Regions from separate parts of the Arthrobacter sp. Dra40 genome, predicted to be linked through region 2. Evidence: riboswitches for the same ligand, from Rfam matches in the RefSeq annotation. Region 2 holds a riboswitch; each other region holds the start of a gene.
The links. A riboswitch is a leader RNA that binds a small molecule or an ion and turns the genes downstream of it on or off. The one in region 2 is predicted to bind cyclic di-AMP.

Region 1 (2,076 bases), on a different contig from region 2:
AGCATTACTGCGGGCCGCCATCGTGCGACCCCTGTCCGCACGAGCCCGCTTGAGACGATTTCCAAGGCTGTTACCGCGAATGCGGGAACCGTTGGACGCCAAGGTGCCGTGATCGCCGCCGCTACCGGTCTGGTTCTGACCGGTACCATGCCTGCCCAGGCGGTCAGCGTTGACCGCGGCGTCGAAGCCCCGGCCCGCGTGCAGGTGGAAGCCGTGCAGGCCTCCGCAGCCGTGAAACTGACCTTCGAACGTGCCGGGATCACGTCCACCCCGGCGCCCGAGGCCGTTGTCCAGGCCGTATCAAACGAGATCAACCCGACGACGACGACCGGCAATGCTGCCGGATCGAACGAGGGCAAGACCGCCAAAACAGCAGACAAAAAGGTCGGCGAAGCTGCCGCCAGCGGTGTTGCCGGCGCCATCGTCGCTTCTGCCTACGGCCAGATCGGTGTCAGCCAGGACTGCACTGCACTGGTCGAAAATGCCCTGCGCGCGGCGGGCTTCGCGGTGGGAGACCTCGCCCCGGCGCAGTTCTTCGCCTACGGCACGCAGGTTTCCACCCCTCAGCCGGGCGACATCATTTACTACGCCAACGCCGGCGCCGGCGTGCCTCACGTTGCCATCTACGTCGGCAACGGCCAGGCCGTTCACGGCGGCTGGACGGGCTACAGCACCGTCTTGGCCAGCGCATACATCGGCTCCGGTCCGGTCTTCATCCGTCCGGCAGGCTAAAACCTTTCGTCACGGCCTTTCCCGCAGCGCGTCCTTTGGGGCGCGCTGCGGCGTTTAAGTGGTGGCCGCGTTTAAGCGGCTGCGGCGTTTAAGTGGTGGCCGCGTTTAAGCGGCTGCGGCGTTTAGGTGGTGGCCGCGTTTAGGTGGCTGCGATGTTTAGGTGGCTGCGGCGTTTAAGCGGCTGCCGGGCCCCGCAAACCGCCCGTAACAACAGCCGCACAGCCGGCCGCCGTGGGTTCCGTGATCTAAAGATCACCGTTCCGTGATCAGAATGTGACAATCGGCGGTTCATCGTATACGCTCAAACGCGTGCCAGCTGTCAGACGGCTGGCACCTCCGGGTGGATTGCCGAGCTCTGCCACCGTCCGGAGTCCGTTCGCTACACTTCGCGGGCAGAGGCGGGGGAACCACATTTCGGGTTCTTAACAGAATCCTTGGGGTTAAGTCGTAGGTGCTCTCAGGCCTTGCCGGGGAGCACTGCGACCGGATGCACTCCCATCCGAATCCGACAGCTCACCTCGCAGGCATTGGGAGAGGCCTTTAACGTGTTCAATAACACCGCTACGGGGCGCCACCGCGCCGTTTCCGTCCGCACCAACCCGCTGGAGACGATTTCCAAAGCCGTCTCGTCCAATGCCGGATCCATGGGTCGCTCGGCAGCCGTGATCGCTGCCGCGTCCGGATTGGCCCTGACCGCCGGGGTTCCCGCGCAGTCAGCAACCATCGAACGTACCGCCTCCACTGTTTCCGTTCCCAGCCGCGTGCAGATGGACACGGTACAGGCGTCAAGTGCGGTCGAACTGACCTTCTCGCGTCCCGACATCACGTCCACTCCGGCGCCGAAGCCGGAGCCGGAGCCTGTTGTCGAAACCGTGGCCGAGGAAGTGGCCCCGATCGCCGCGGAAGCCCCCGCTGCGGCCCCAGCCACCGTCCAGGAAGCCGCCGCTCCGGCAGCCCCGGCCAAGGCCGCCGCTGCGCCTGCCGTGCAGGCAGCCCCGGCCAAGGCCGCAGCATCCGCCAGTGGCGCGGCCTCCACCTTGGTCTCCTCCGCCTACAGCCAGATCGGCATCTCGCAGGACTGCACCGCCATGGTGGAGAAGGCCCTGCGCGCTGCCGGCCACTCGGTGGGTGACCTGGCTCCCGCTCAGTTCTTCAGCTACGGCACGCAGGTCTCCACCCCGCAGCCGGGCGATCTGCTGTACTACGCCGACGGCGGCGCCGGGGTTGCTCACATCGCCATTTATGTGGGCAACGGCCAGGCCATCCACGGCGGCTGGACCGGCTACACCACCGCACTGGCCAGCGCCAACGTCGGATCCGGCTACGTGGCTATTCGCGTCAACT
Region 2 (7,226 bases):
TGCCGCCGTCGAACCGCGCCCTTAATGACCGACGGCGCGCCCCGAAAGGCGCGCCGCGATACAAACAGCTGAGAACGTCAGGAAGGCTTAGGCCGCCGGACGGATGAACACCGGGCCGGAGCCGATGTAGGCGCTGCCCAGGACAGTGCTGTAGCCGGCCCAACCGCCGTGGACCGCCTGGCCGTTGCCAACGTAGAGGGCCACGTGGGCCACGCCAGCACCGCCGTTGGAGTAGTAGATGATGTCGCCCGGCTGCGGCGTGGAAACCTGCGTGCCGTAGGCAAAGAACTGTGCCGGGGCGAGGTCGCCGACCGAGTAGCCAGCCGCACGCAGCGCGTTCTCGACCAGGGCGGTGCAGTCCTGGCCCACACCGATCTGGCCGTAGGCGGCGGCGACGATGGCGGCGGCCGCTCCGCTGGCGGCAGCTTCGCCGGCCTTCTTGGTGGACTTACCCTTGTCCGATCCGGCGTCGTCGCCGGTCGTCGGGTTGATCTCGTTCGATACGGCCTGGACGACGGTCTGCGGTGCCGGGGTGGAGGTGATCCCGGCACGTTCGAAGGTCAGCTTCACGGCCGCGGAGGCCTGTACGGCTTCCACCTGCACGCGGGCCGGGGCATCCACGCTACGGTCGGCACTGACGGCCTGTGCCGGAATGGCAGCGGTCAGAACCAGGCCGGTAGCGGCGGCGATCACGGCACCTTGGCGTCCAACAGTTCCGGCGTTTGCGGAAACAGCCTTGGAAATCGTCTCAAGCGGGCTAGTGCGGACAGGGGTCGCACGGTGGCGGCCCGCAGTAATGCTCTTGGACACGGTTGTACCTCTCCCAAATGCCTGCGAGGTGAGCTGTCGGGTTCGGATGGGAGTTCATCCGGCCGGCCGGTTTCCGGGCTGGTGGCCCGGTCCTGATCGGCTTTACCCCAAGGACGTCCTACGATGTCCGGGAAGTGGTTCCCCCGCTTCTGCCATGCGATTCGGTGCGAACGAACTTCGGGCGACGGCAGAATTCGGCATTCCGCCCGAAGGTGCCTGGCAGTTGATGCCAGGCACAGGTGAAACCTTATAACAGTTTGGTGCCTGAGTCACATTCCGGTTACGGCGTGTCAGTCAGAGCCAGCCGGTGGGGTCCACCAGTTTGCCGTTGACCATCACTTCGAAGTGCAAATGGCAGCCGGTGGACGCTCCGGTGGTGCCGCTTTCGCCCAGAACCTCGCCACGGGCCACGGCGGTTCCCACCGTTGTGTCGATGGTGCTTAGGTGGTTGTACGTGGTCTCCAGGCCGTTGCCGTGGTCCACCACAATCCGGTTGCCGCCACCGCCAACCTGGAACCCGGCCTCGACGACGGTGCCGCCGGCCGCGGCATGGACCGGCGTGCCGCAGGGGGCGCCGTAGTCCTGGCCGGTGTGCAACTCTCCGGCGTAACCGGTGATGGGGCTGACCCGGTAGCCGAACGGCGAGGTCTTGATCAGCTCGTCCATCGGCTGCGACAGGGTTCCCTCGCTGCCGATCGCCTTGGCCCTTCCGCCGGAGGCGACCATGACCTGCTTCAGCTTGGTGTCCGGGTCGAACTTGCTGGTCAGCGCGGCCCGTTCAAACGTCAGGCGCGCTTCGGTGGCCGCGGAAATGCTGCTGGTTGCCAGGGCTTCCTGCGGGGCGTCGGCTGTGGCGCCGGCCGTCGTCGGGAGCATCACGGTCAGCACCATGCCGGAGGCGGCGGCGACAATCGCGGTTTTGTGGCCGACGTCGCGGGCGGCCGCTGCTACCGGCGACGGTGCCGGCTGCGCCCGCCGCCGTCCGGCTGTCGCTGCGCGAGGGCGTGGGTGCTCGACCGGGGCGGTTAAACGGCGCCGTCCCGAGGCTTTATGTCCTGCCAAATCTATACCTCTCCCAAAGCGCCTGCGAAGTTAGCTGTCGGATTCGAGTCAAGAGAAAACTCGGCCGCACCGCACAGAGCAACAGTGGAACGATTCACCGAGGCTTTGCCCGCTGCGGCTTCACCCCAAGGCAGCGAACAAACTGCCGCTTGGTGGGTCCTCCGCCCCTGTCTCACGGATACACTCCCCCGCCGACAGGGTTCGGCTTGCGGAGGGTGCGGGACCGAAGTCTCGGTGCCCGGCACAACTATACGGAAAATCACTCGGAAGTAATAAATCCGTTATCCACGCCGCGGGATTCCGCGGCGCAACGTTTCATTCCATCGAAACAAAGATGTGGGCAGCGACTTCCGGAGGCAATTCCAAGGCGCCCTCGATTCCCGGCACGCGCACGGAAATGTACTCGCCCGCCGTCTCCAACTGCAGTGTCGCCCCGGGCTTCAGGCCGCCCTCTTCCAGCTGGATCAGCAGTTCCGGCTCCACTTGGATCGGCTCCGCAAGCCGGATGATGCTGACCTGCTTATCGGGCGTATAAGTGCCCATGGCCTGTGCCAGGTTGAGCAAGCCGAAGCTGGTTTCCTGAGCGGGCTGGCCGCCGAGCGCTTCCAAACCCGGGATCGGGTTGCCGTACGGGGAAACCGTCGGCTTGCCCAGCAGATCGTAGAGCCGCTGTTCCACCCGCTCGCTCATCACGTGTTCCCAGCGGCAGGCCTCGTCATGGACATAGGCCCAGTCCAGGCCAATGACGTCCGAAAGCAACCGCTCGGCCAGCCGGTGCTTGCGCATGACCTCGGTTGCCTTGCGCCGGCCCAGTTCGGTCAGTTCCAGATGCCTGTCACCGGTGACCACTACCAGTCCGTCCCGCTCCATCCGGCCGATCGTCTGGGAGACCGTGGGGCCGGAATGGCGCAGCCGCTCGGCAATCCGGGCACGCAGCGCGACGATGTTCTCTTCTTCGAGCTCGAGGATGGTGCGCAGGTACATCTCGGTGGTGTCGATGAGATCAGTCAATTGTTTCTTGCTCCTCGGCGCGCGGTGAAAAGGCTGCTCCAGCAGCAGGCATGAGGGTGGGGCCCCTCTCCAGCCTAGCCTGTTTTCCCTACACGACCGGCAGTTTCGCCACCGGTAGACGCGCCGGTGTGGCACGCAACATTGCCGGTTACAACTAACGGCGCCTGCCGGCGTTGGGGCAGAATGATACGGGCGTTCAACGGTGAACTGCCATCGAGATCACTGCCACCACGCCAGGAAAGGTATTCATGAGCGATACCCAGTCCATCCGCATTCCCGCCGACCTGCTCCCGAAGGACGGGCGTTTCGGCGCCGGTCCGTCCAAGGTCCGTCCGGAACAGGTCGACGCGCTGGTCGCCGCGGGCAGCAACCTGCTGGGAACGTCCCACCGCCAGGCTCCGGTTAAAAACCTGGTGGGCAGCGTCCGCGAGGGACTCCGCGAGTTCTTCAAGGCTCCGGATGGCTATGAGATCATCCTGGGTGTCGGCGGCTCCACGGCATTCTGGGATGTCGCCTCGTTCGGACTGGTCGAGCAGAAGGCCCAGCACCTCTCCTTCGGCGAGTTCAGTTCCAAGTTCGCCTCGGCCACCAACAAGGCCCCGTTCCTGGCCGAATCCAGCATCATCACCGCGGAGCCCGGTTCCCGGCCGGAGCCGCGGGCAGAGGCCGGCGTGGATGTGTACGCCTGGGCGCAGAATGAAACCTCCACCGGTGTCGCCGCTCCGGTGCAGCGTGTGGAAGGTGCCGACGACGGCGCCCTGGTTCTCATCGACGCCACCTCGGCTGCCGGCGGGCTGGCCGTGGACGTCAGCCAGAGCGACGTCTACTACTTCGCGCCGCAGAAGAACTTCGCTTCCGACGGCGGCCTCTGGCTGGGCGTCTTCTCCCCCGCGGCACTCGAACGCGCGGCCCAGATCGGCGCCACCGGCCGCTGGATTCCGGACTTCCTCAACTTGGAAACCGCGATCGACAATTCGTTGAAGAACCAGACCTACAACACGCCCGCGCTGGCCACCCTGGTCACGCTCAATGCGCAGATCGAGTGGCTGAACAGCAACGGCGGTCTGGACTTCGCCTCCGGCCGCACCGCCGATTCTGCCGGGCGGGTGTACCAGTGGGCCGAGGCCTCAGCGCTGGCCACGCCGTATGTGGTCAACCCGGAGCACCGCTCGAACGTCATCGCGACCGTCGACTTCGACGAGTCGGTTGATGCCGCGGCCGTGGCCAAGGTGCTGCGCGCCAACGGCGTGGTGGATGTGGAACCGTACCGCAAGCTTGGCCGCAACCAGTTGCGGATCGCCACCTTCGTCGCGGTCGATCCGGAAGACGTCAGCGCCTTGCTCGCCTGCATCGATTACGTGGTGGACCGTCTGCAGGGCTAAGCCCCGCACCGTACCTCGATAGGGTCCGGCTTCCCGATCGCGGGGAGCCGGACCTTATTCTTTTGGGTCCGTACCGGCCGCCGCTTAGACCGGCCGGTCCGGCACGCCATAGGTAATGCTCAGCTTCCGCCGGGCCGAGCGGTCGAACCGCAACCGCATGTGGTGCGCGCGCCAGGCCCACACAATCCCTACGGCGGCGGCGGCCACACCGGACAACGCCGCCACCCCAAGCCCCCAGCGCGGGCCGAAGCTATTGGACACCAAGCCGACCAATGGGGCACCGATCGGGGTCCCGCCCATCAGGATGGCCATGTACAAGGACATGACGCGTCCACGCATCATCGGGTCGGTGGTGGTCTGCACATACGCATTGGCGCTGGTCATGATGGTGATGGCCGCTGCCCCCACCGGCACCAGCGCCAGCCCGAAGAGCCAGACCGTCGGGGCCAGTCCCGCCGCCGTGCAGGCAACGCCGAAGGCCAGCGACGCGCCAAAGACATAGCGCAGCCGCGGCCTGTCCCGGCGCGCACTGAGCAGCGACCCGGTCACCGAACCGGCCGCCATCACCGAGGAGAGCACACCGAAGTCACCGGCATGGCCGCCGAATTCGGTGCGCGCCATGGACGCCACGAAAACGGAGAAATTCAGGCCGAAGGTGCCGATGATAAAGATGGCGGCCAGCACCACCACCAGATCCGGCCGGTCCTTCACATACCGGAAGCCCTCGCGGATCTGGCCGCGGCCCTTGGCCACCTTCTGCCGCGGGTGGAGTTCCTGCCTGCGGATGGCCAGCAGCGCCGCGATCATCGCCGCGAACGTGGCGGTGTTGATCAGGAACACCGGGCCCGGCCCGATGGCTACGGTCAGCACGCCGGCAATGGCCGGACCGATCATTCTGGCCAGGTTGAACGAGGTACTGTTCAGCGCCACCGCGTTGGGCAGGTAGTCGTCGCGGACCACGTCCGAGACGAAAGTCTGCCGCGCCGGCGCATCCACCGCCGTCACCATGCCCAATGCCAGGGCAAAGGCATACACGTGCCACAGCTGAGCCACGTCCGCGATCACCATCAAGCCCAGCGCAAGGCCCAGCACGGCCATTGAAATCTGCGTGGCCATCAGCAGCTTTTGCCGGTCGAACCGGTCGGCAATCAGCCCGGCCCACGGGGCCATCACCAGCTGCGGCCCCATCTGCAGCGCCATCACAATGCCCATGGCGGCGGCGTCCTGCTCGGTGAGGATGTCGTAAACCAGCCAGTCCTGGGCCGTTCGCTGCATCCACGTGCCGACGTTGGAGATCAGCGCGCCGATGAACCAGATCCGGTAATTGAACAGCCTCAGGGAACGAAACACGCTTTACCGCCCCTTCCGGCTGCAGAACCTGCCTCGTCGATCGGTCACGTCAGGACGTGGTTTTGGTGAAATCCTCGGTCGCGCCGCTTTCGGCTGCCTCTGTCAGATTCTCGCCAACGGGAGCAGCAGCCGCCTCGGCTGCGGGGGCCGCCTCGTCCGCTGCGTGCTCGTCCGCGGTTGCAGGGGCCGCCTCGTCCGCTGCGTCCTCGTCCGCGGTTGCAACGGCTTCGTCGCCCGCGGCCCCGTCACGGCCCGCAGTCTCGGAGAGGTCCTCCGCCATGTCCGTTGCGGGAGCCGCCTCGGCGCCTTCCTGTGCCTCGGACCCCGCAGCAGCCGGCTCGGCACCCTCCGGCGTCTGGGCCGCCTCTGCTGCCTCGGCCGCCTCCGCTTCCGCCGCAGCTGCCACCTCTTCAGGCCGCACCCGGTCCGCCCAGGGCACCCACTCGGGAGCCAGCAACGATTTCTCGGACGGGAGCAGTCCCACTTCGCAGACCGTGGCCTCCTTGCCGCGGGGGACCCGGGCCAACGTGGCATACCACTGCCAGCCCGCATAGCCCGCCAGCTTCGCCTCGAACCGGTGGGTGACGAGGCGGTCGCCGTCGGCATAGCTGCCGACGTGCGCACCGATTTGTTCGGACGGGGCAATCTCCAGCACGCCCTCCCGGGCACGGTCGACCGCGGCGGCCAGGACTAGGTCCAGTTTGGCGGTGCGGCGCGCAGCACGACGCCGGGGCGCAGCCTCGGCCTCGGACCCACCGGCGACGGGCTGCTCCACGGGCGCGGTTTCAGCGTCGGAGTCGATCAGGTTTTCAGTCATCAAGTCCGCTTAGGCGTCCAGGTCGTCGGCTACACGGCGGAGCACCGCAGCAACCTTGGACGCGTGGGAGCGCTCCGGATAGCGGCCCTTGCGCAGGCCGTTGGAGATGCCGTCCAGCAGCTTGATCAGGTCTTCGGTGATGACGGCCATGTCCTCGGCCGGCTTACGCGTTGCGCGCACCACCGAGGGAGCCGCGTCGAGGATGCGTGCGGACAGTGCGGACGGGCCGCGGCGGCCGTCGGCGATGCCGTACTCCATCCGCGTTCCCGCCTTCACGTCCTTGACGCCGGCCGGCAGCGCAGAAGCATGCAGGAACACTTCCTGGCCGTCTTCGCTGGCCAGGAACCCGAAGCCTTTTTCCGTGTCGAACCACTTGACTTTGCCGATGGGCACTTTGCTTACCTCGTTCTGCTTAATGTTGCGGCGGTACCGCCCGCTGCTGCGTTCTTACCATGTGCCCCGCCGGCAGTACACCGGCCGCAGGTGCGGCCGCGGCGTGGCGGGGAAAGTCTGTCTCTAGATTAGCTTGTTCCGCCGACGGCGGAGTGCGGTCCGCGGCCGTTTCCGCTGCCGGCTTGTGGGCGGGATTGGGCCGCGGCACGGCCGGGCGTTAATCTGGTGCCATGTCCGGAACCGTCCCCGCCCAGAACGCGCCCCGCCCCGCCGAGTCGGGTGCGCTGCACCGCGTGCTGGTCTTTTCGGCCGTCGTTCTACTGCTGGCAGGGTTGGGCAGCCTGGGCGTCGTTCTGGCAGGCGCCATGACCGGAACCACGGTGTGGACCGGTTTCATGGGG
Region 3 (7,226 bases), on a different contig from region 2:
CGGTGCGTTGGCTCACCGAAGCCAAGCGGCCGGCCATCATCGCCGGCGGCGGCGCCCGGCGGGGCAAGGCCGAACCGTGGCTGCTCTCCATCGCGGAGAAACTGCACGCCCCGGTGGTTTGCTCTCCGGGCGGCAACGGTGCGTTCCCCTGGAATCACGAACTGTCGCTGCAGTCCTGGGTGGAGGACCGGCATGTCACGGATGTCCTGGAAGAGGCCGACGTCCTCGTGGTGGTGGGCTCGTCGCTGGGCGAAGTGACCAGCAACTACTTCACCATGGAGCCACGCGGCCGGATCATCCAGATCGACGCCGAACCCCGCGTGCTCGAGTCCAACGGACCGGCGCTGGGCATCCGCGCCGACGCCGGACAGGCACTGCACGCGCTCGACGACGCCTTCTCTCGGGAGCTGCGGAACCGGCCGGACTGGCACGGCCAGACGCCCGAACAGCTGGTCAAGGACACACTCGCCAAGGTCCAGGCCCGGCTGGACAGCCAGGACCTGGCCAAGGAACGGGCCTTCATGGCGGACATCCGCGAGGCCGTCCCGGACACCATGCAGACCTTCTGGGACATGACCATCTCCGCCTACTGGGCCTGGAGTTGCTGGGACTCGCGCGAGGGCCAGTTCCATTCCGCCCAGGGCGCCGGCGGCCTCGGGTTCGGTTTCCCCGGCGCCATCGGCGGCAGCGTCGGCTTGGCCAGCCAGGGAAAGCCGGCCCGCGTGCTGGCCGTCTCCGGTGACGGTTCGGCCATGTACTCGATCAGCGAGCTGGCCACCGTGCGCCAGCACAACCTGCCGGTGACATGGTTGATTGTGGACGACGGCGGCTACGGCATCCTGCGCGAATACATGGAAGGCGCCTTCGGCAAAGCAACCGCCACCGAGCTGGCCCGGCCCGACTTCGTCGCGTTGGCTGAGTCCTTTGGCGTACCCGCCCGCCGGGTAGCGCCGGAGAACATCCGCACCGCGCTCGAGGAGAGCTTCGCCGCCGAGGGGCCGAACGTCGTCGTCGTGGAGACCCTGCTCAAGATGTTCGCACCCACACATCTCGACGGCTGACCCAAGGGCCGGGCTGGCATAGACCGGTCCCGCAGGCCAGTCGAGGTATCAGCAGGCGGCCTTCTCGGATCTGAGAAGGCCGCCTGCTGACTCTTCGAGGCAGCGAGGTGTGCGCCAGATCCCATTCATTTAGTTTGCTAAGACAACTAGTCGGAAGTTATAGTTGCTTCAGGCAAGTATAAGAATGAGGTGTGCCGTGGCTGTTGAAACCGAAACCGCCCAGGAACTAGTGGCAAGCGTCTTTTCCCTGCAGCGTTCCTTGCGTGCCGCGACGCACCACATGGCGGATCCGTCCGGGCCTGGCTTCGCGCTGCAAGGCGTTATGCGCATCATTGGCGAAGCGGGGGAGCTCCGTGCCACGGAGTTGGCGGCCAAGCTGGGCATCGGTCCGGCGGCCCTGAGCCGGCACATCGCGGACCTTGAGGCGTCCGGCTTTGTGCTGCGGAGACCACATCCCGACGACGGCAGGGCGTCGTTGATCTCGCTGTCCACGGCCGGCGAGGCCAGCATGCGGGCCGAGGCGATCCGCCGGGCAGCCCTCATGCAGGGCATGCTCGGGGACTGGTCCGAAGGCGAAGCCCAAGCCGCCATCATCGCCGTCGGCCGCCTTGCCGAGGCCCTCCACACCTCGATCCTGTCAACGAAGCCGGGAACCCACCGTTACGAACCCGCAGGAGTCTGACTCGTTGAACGAATCCACCGAACCAAACCAGACCTCAGCGGTGCTGCTCAAGGAGCGCACGCTGCATGAGAACGCTCCCGCCGAACGGACGAAAGCCGAACAGGCGCCCGCCAAGCGGATCTCCGCCGACGGCGATCTGATGAGCCACAAGCAGATCCTGCAGGTCCTCACCGGCCTGCTCGCCGCCCTGTTCACCGCGATGCTATCCAGCACGATCGTGGGCAACGCGCTGCCCACCATCATCGCCGACCTGCACGGCACCCAGACAGACTTCGCTTGGGTGGTCACTGCGGCGCTGCTGGCGAACGCGGCCACCACGCCGATCTGGGGCAAGTTCGCCGACCTGTACAACAAGAAACTGTTGGTCCAGCTATCCATCGTGATTTTCGTGGCCGGCTCCGTGCTGGCTGGGTTCGCCCCGGACATGACCACCCTGCTGGCCGCGCGGGTGGTCCAGGGCACTGCGATGGGCGGCCTGACGGCACTGGTCCAAGCCATCATCGGCACCGTCATCCCGCCGCGTGAACGCGGACGCTACGCCGGCTACATGGGTGCCGTCATGGCCGTGGCGACGGCCGGTGGCCCGCTGCTGGGCGGTTTCATCGTGGACAGCCCGCTGGGCTGGCGCTGGACCTTCTTCGTCTGCGTCCCGCTGGCCGTCATCGCGCTGTTCATGCTGCAGAAGACGTTGAAGCTGAGCCACGTCCGCCGCCACGTGAAGATCGACTGGCTCGGCTCCGTGCTGTTGACGGCAGGCGTGTCCATCCTGCTGATCTGGGTCTCCTTCGCCGGCCAGCCCGGCCACTATGAGTGGCTCTCCGGAACCAGCGCACTGATGGTGGGCATCGGCGTCGTGCTTCTGGTCGCGTTGGTCTGGGTGGAGTCCAAAGCCGCCCAGCCGATCATCCCGCTGAAGATCATCACCGAGCGCACCACGGCGCTGTCCATCATCGCTTCCCTCTCGGTGGGTGTGGCGATGTTCGGCTCCGCCACGTTCGTCGGCCAGTACTTCCAGGTGGCCCGCGGTGCGACGCCGACCGAGGCCGGCCTGCTGATGCTGCCGATGGTGGCCGGCAACCTGATCGGCGCCACGGTCTCCGGGCAGCTGATCACCCGCTACGGCAAATGGAAGCGTTTCCTGGTCATCGGGGCCATTCTGGTGATCGGTGGCACCGGCCTGGCCGGCATGATGGATCATCAAACGTCGCTGTGGCTGGCCGGCATCTTCCTGCTGCTGCTCGGCTTGGGCATGGGCCTGTTGATGCAGAACCTGGTGCTCGGCGTGCAGAACACCGTGCGGGCCAAGGACATCGGCGCGGCCAGCGCCTCCGTGGCGTTCTTCCGCTCCTTCGGCGGCGCCATCGGCGTCTCCGTGCTCGGCGCCGTGCTCGCCGGCCGGGTCAACACCCTGGCCACCGCGGGAATGCAGGAGGCCGGCATCCCGGTCTCCGGCGAGGGTGCCGGTGCCACGCTGGACTTCGCGTCCTTGCCTCCCGCCGCTGTAGAGGTCATGCGGTCGGCCTACGGAGACGGCACGGCCCTGATCTTCCAGCTGTCCGCCGTCATCGCGGTCGTGGCGCTGATCGCCGTGCTCTTCATCAAGGAACAGCCGCTGCGCCGCACTATCGACATCAAGCCCACCACCGCGAGCCCGGTGGAACCTGGCATCGTCGGTGGCGCCGGACCGGTGATGACCGGTTCGCTCCCGGTAGCCGACGGCGCCCGGCCTGACGGCGCCCGGCCTGACGGCGCCCGGCCCACGGGCGGCGGGCACGATGCGGCCGCTGGCGGAGAGCGCAGAAAATAACGACGACGAAGCGCCTCGCCCCTGGTGGACACCATCGGGGCGGGGCGCTCTTGCATCGGCTGCTGTAACTCCCGAGTACTAGGGTGCGCGGCCTTGGATGTGCGGGATTGCGCGGGACTATCGTGTCACAACCGCCGGTCCACGAGCCTGTTCAACCCAGAAACTCCACCAGCCGATCCTCGAGGGCAGCCAGATCGCCAGCCTTCTTGAACTCACACTCCCACACGGTGAGGACCTGCCAGCCGGCCTCCTGCAGCGCCGCCTCCTGGACCTTGTCTCGGGCCGCCGTCCGGGAGCGTTTGGCATCCCAGAACTCGGCGTTGGACTTAGGTGCATGCTGGCCGACCCTGCAGTCGTGGGCATGCCAGAAGCAGCCGTTGACGAAGATGACCTTGCGGCGCCCCGCGAACACCAGATCCGGTTTGCCGGGCAGCTTCTGGCTCCCGGCGCTGCCGTGCAGGCGGTAGCGGTAACCCCTGGCATGCAGCAGCTTCCGGACCAGCAACTCTGGTTTGGTGTTTTTGCCGCGGATCTTGGCCATATTGGCGCTGCGCTGCAGTGGGGTCAGCGAGTCAGCCATGGATTAAGTCTAGGTTGCACGGACAAAGGAGCCGGAGGCCATCCACCGCAGGTTTGGCGACCGGACTGGGGCGCCGGCCCAAGAAACGTGAAGTTTTGCGCGTGACTGCGCTCTCATTCGCGACCGGAACGGCAGCCGCCACACTATCCTTAAACGCTGAAGCGGCGGGCGAAGATCCGCCGCCCTTCCCTTTCGAAAGGACTCTCGATGCGCTTGATCGGCACTTCGGACCTCAAGATTTTCCCGCTCGCTTTGGGCGGCAACACCTTCGGCTGGACCTCCGACGAGCCCGGCTCGCAGCAGGTACTGGATGCCTTCGCCGATGCAGGCGGCAATTTCATAGACACCGCGGACAGCTACTCCTCCTGGGTTCCGGGAAACACTGGCGGCGAGTCCGAATACATCATTGGCCGCTGGATGGCCGAGCGGAAGAACCGTGATTCGGTGGTCATCGCCACCAAAGTCGGTGGACACCCGGAGCTTCAGGGCCTGTCGGCGGTGAACATCGCTGCCGCCGCGGAGGCTTCGCTACAGCGGCTGGGCACGGATCACATAGACCTTTACTACGCCCATTACGACGACGAGGGCACGCCGCTCATCGAGGCGGCCGCGGCCTTCGACGCCCTGGTCAAGGAGGGCAAAGTCCGCCAGATCGGGCTGTCCAACCTGCCCCCGGAGCGGATCGCGGAGTGGATCACCATCGCCCAGCAAAACGGATTCGCGCTGCCTGTGGCGCTGCAGCCGCACTACAACCTGGTGGCCCGCAAGGACTACGAGCAGGGTTATGCGCCGTTGGCTCGGGAGCACAACCTCTCGGTCTTCCCCTACCTCTCCCTGGCCGCAGGCTTCCTAACCGGCAAGTACCACAGCACCGACGATGCCGAGGCCAGCGCGCGCGGCGGCATGTTGGGGAATTACCTCACCGCCAAGGGCTTTGCAGTGGTGGACGCCGTGGAAACGGTCGCCTCCTCCCGCGGGATCTCCATCACGACGGCGGCGCTCGCCTGGCTGCTCAGCAAGCCAGGCATCACCGCGCCGCTGGCCAGCGCCCGGACGCCGCAGCAGTTGCCGGATCTGATGGCTGCCGCGGATGTGCAGCTGACCGCCGACGAGGTTTCCGCCTTGGACCAAGCGTCGCAGTCCTTCGCCTGAGCACTCCTCCTCAAGCGAGCGACTCTCAAACGAGCGACGGCGATGCCCACCGCCTGTGATCAGTTCACCGGGGTGGGCATCGCCGTCAGGTAGCGGAAGCTCCGCCGTCGTTGCTGTGGGGTTTAGAGCCAGCCTGCCGGATCCACGGTCTGGCCGTCCTTCACAACCTCGAAGTGCAGGTGGCAGCCGGTGGAGTTGCCGGTGGTGCCCAGCTCGCCGATGCGCTCGCCCTGGGCAACCTTCTGGCCCAGCGAAACGCCGATGGACTGCAGGTGGTTGTAGGTGGTCTTCAAGCCGCCGCGGTGCTCGACCACAATGCGGTTTCCGCCGCCGCCGACCTGCCAGCCGGCCTCAACCACCTTGCCGCCGTCGGAAGCGTTGACCGGGGTGCCGCAGCCCATCGCGTAGTCGATGCCGGTGTGCAGTTCGCCGGCCGCGCCGGTGATCGGATTCAGGCGGTAGCCGAAGCCGGAAGTCTGTTTCATGTGTGGAATGGGGGCCTTCAGGCTGCCGGTCGCGAAGCCGGCGGTCTTGGCCTTGGCTGCGTCCGCCTTCTTCGCTGCAGCGATGGCGGCTGCCTTCTTCTTGGCGGCAGCCTGGGCCTTTGCCTTCTTGTCCGCTGCGGCCTTCTGATCGGCTGCGGCCTTCTTGTCCGCTGCCGCCTTCTTCTTCTCGGCGGACGCGGCGGCAACCTTGATCTCTTCCTGGGCGGCCTTGCTGGCGGCCCAGGGCCGGTCGAACCGAAGGTCGGCATCCTTGGTGGCTTGGACGCTGACCGCACTGTTGCTGGACACGCGATCGGCGCGAACCAACTCGTCCGCGCCACCTGCATGGGCGACCGGGATGGCAATCACGGCCAGCATGCCGGCTGTTGCGGCCGCAATGCCTGCCTTGCGGGCAACCGCGTGAGCCGCGGCGGGCGCTTCTGCGCGGCGGCGGCCTTCGGGCTCGCCGAAAGCGCGAGAGATCAGGGAAAGGGGAGACGTACGGGTGTCGGAACGGCGACGACCGCGGACAGGGGTGTTCACAGGTATTCCTCTCATGCGCCTGCGAAGTTAGCTGTCGGATTCGAGCGAGAGTTCACTCGGTCCTGCCGGCATAGCCGCGGGAAGCCGGCCTGCCTCTGAGGACTTCACCCCATGGTGCCCCCAAGCACCGTACGTGGTTCCTCCGCCCCTGCCTTCGACATAAAGCTCGATATCTTACGGTCCGCCGGCAGGGTTCGACGGGCGGACCGGGCGCCCACCTTCATAGTAGGAACACCATCCAATTTACGGGAGCGACACGCGGTGTTACAACTTCGTTATCCGTGTTCCTTATCACCCGGAGTGCGGCAGGGTTGCGAGCGGGTACGGGGCGCCCAACGTCCAGGCCGCCGGTCTGACCGCCAGTAGCGGTAGCTCAGCCCATCAACCAGGCAGCTGTGTGCGTGCGGCCGGAAATCTCATTGCGCTCGCCGGCCTGAACCGGAACGCCGGCCGGAAAGTAGCTGCGCCGCCGTTCCTCCAGCTGCTGCCGGGACTGTGGCGAGGGAATCGATGTGCCCTTGCGCCGGTCGCAGCTTGCGCAGGCCGCCACGAAATTGGTCATCACGGTGGCCCCGCCTTTCTTCCAAGGGAAGAAGTGGTCGCCGGTGGTGGCCGGGTTGGGGCAACGGCGGTGCGGCCCAACCTCCAGTTCGCACTGGCCGCCGGCACGCGCCAGCCCTTCGCGGCGTTGCTGCCGGTTAAATGTGCGCAGCGGATCCCTGCGGCGCACATCGCGGGAGCGGCGGATGCGTACGGCAACGGCGACTGCCACCAAGACAAGGACAGGCGCTCCGATCCAGCCCAGCACAGGCCAAGCCGCCTGGAGTAACGCCGCGGGGGCGCCGCCCGTGAAAAGCTGCCGGATCCCTTGCAGCAGCTCGGTACCCAGGAGCGCCGAGACCACTGCATAGGCCAG

Region 1: it holds a riboswitch for cyclic di-AMP, as region 2 does, so the genes downstream of both, AC5RWT_RS26285 (NlpC/P60 family protein) here and AC5RWT_RS12520 (M23 family metallopeptidase) in region 2, are expected to answer to the same signal.
Region 3: it holds a riboswitch for cyclic di-AMP, as region 2 does, so the genes downstream of both, AC5RWT_RS00185 (M23 family metallopeptidase) here and AC5RWT_RS12520 (M23 family metallopeptidase) in region 2, are expected to answer to the same signal.

What each region holds. Positions count from the first base shown of each region.
Region 1 covers NZ_JBNHHB010000120.1:13,819-15,894, forward strand. Annotated here, with positions in the region: gene AC5RWT_RS26280 (C40 family peptidase) at 1-732, shown strand, start outside; cyclic di-AMP (ydaO/yuaA leader) riboswitch at 1,100-1,273, shown strand; gene AC5RWT_RS26285 (NlpC/P60 family protein) at 1,278-2,076, shown strand, end outside.
Region 2 covers NZ_JBNHHB010000023.1:15,584-22,809, forward strand. Annotated here, with positions in the region: gene AC5RWT_RS12515 (NlpC/P60 family protein) at 88-810, opposite strand; cyclic di-AMP (ydaO/yuaA leader) riboswitch at 814-987, opposite strand; gene AC5RWT_RS12520 (M23 family metallopeptidase) at 1,105-1,872, opposite strand; cyclic di-AMP (ydaO/yuaA leader) riboswitch at 1,876-2,089, opposite strand; gene AC5RWT_RS12525 (iron-dependent transcriptional repressor DtxR) at 2,188-2,883, opposite strand; gene serC (phosphoserine transaminase) at 3,132-4,265, shown strand; gene AC5RWT_RS12535 (MFS transporter) at 4,350-5,615, opposite strand; gene AC5RWT_RS12540 (DUF3027 domain-containing protein) at 5,665-6,432, opposite strand; gene AC5RWT_RS12545 (cold-shock protein) at 6,442-6,825, opposite strand; gene AC5RWT_RS12550 (hypothetical protein) at 7,056-7,226, shown strand, end outside.
Region 3 covers NZ_JBNHHB010000001.1:35,455-42,680, forward strand. Annotated here, with positions in the region: gene AC5RWT_RS00160 (thiamine pyrophosphate-binding protein) at 1-1,061, shown strand, start outside; gene AC5RWT_RS00165 (MarR family winged helix-turn-helix transcriptional regulator) at 1,258-1,743, shown strand; gene AC5RWT_RS00170 (MFS transporter) at 1,748-3,550, shown strand; gene AC5RWT_RS00175 (very short patch repair endonuclease) at 3,702-4,130, opposite strand; gene AC5RWT_RS00180 (aldo/keto reductase) at 4,338-5,282, shown strand; gene AC5RWT_RS00185 (M23 family metallopeptidase) at 5,405-6,310, opposite strand; cyclic di-AMP (ydaO/yuaA leader) riboswitch at 6,314-6,487, opposite strand; gene AC5RWT_RS00190 (HNH endonuclease) at 6,684-7,226, opposite strand, start outside.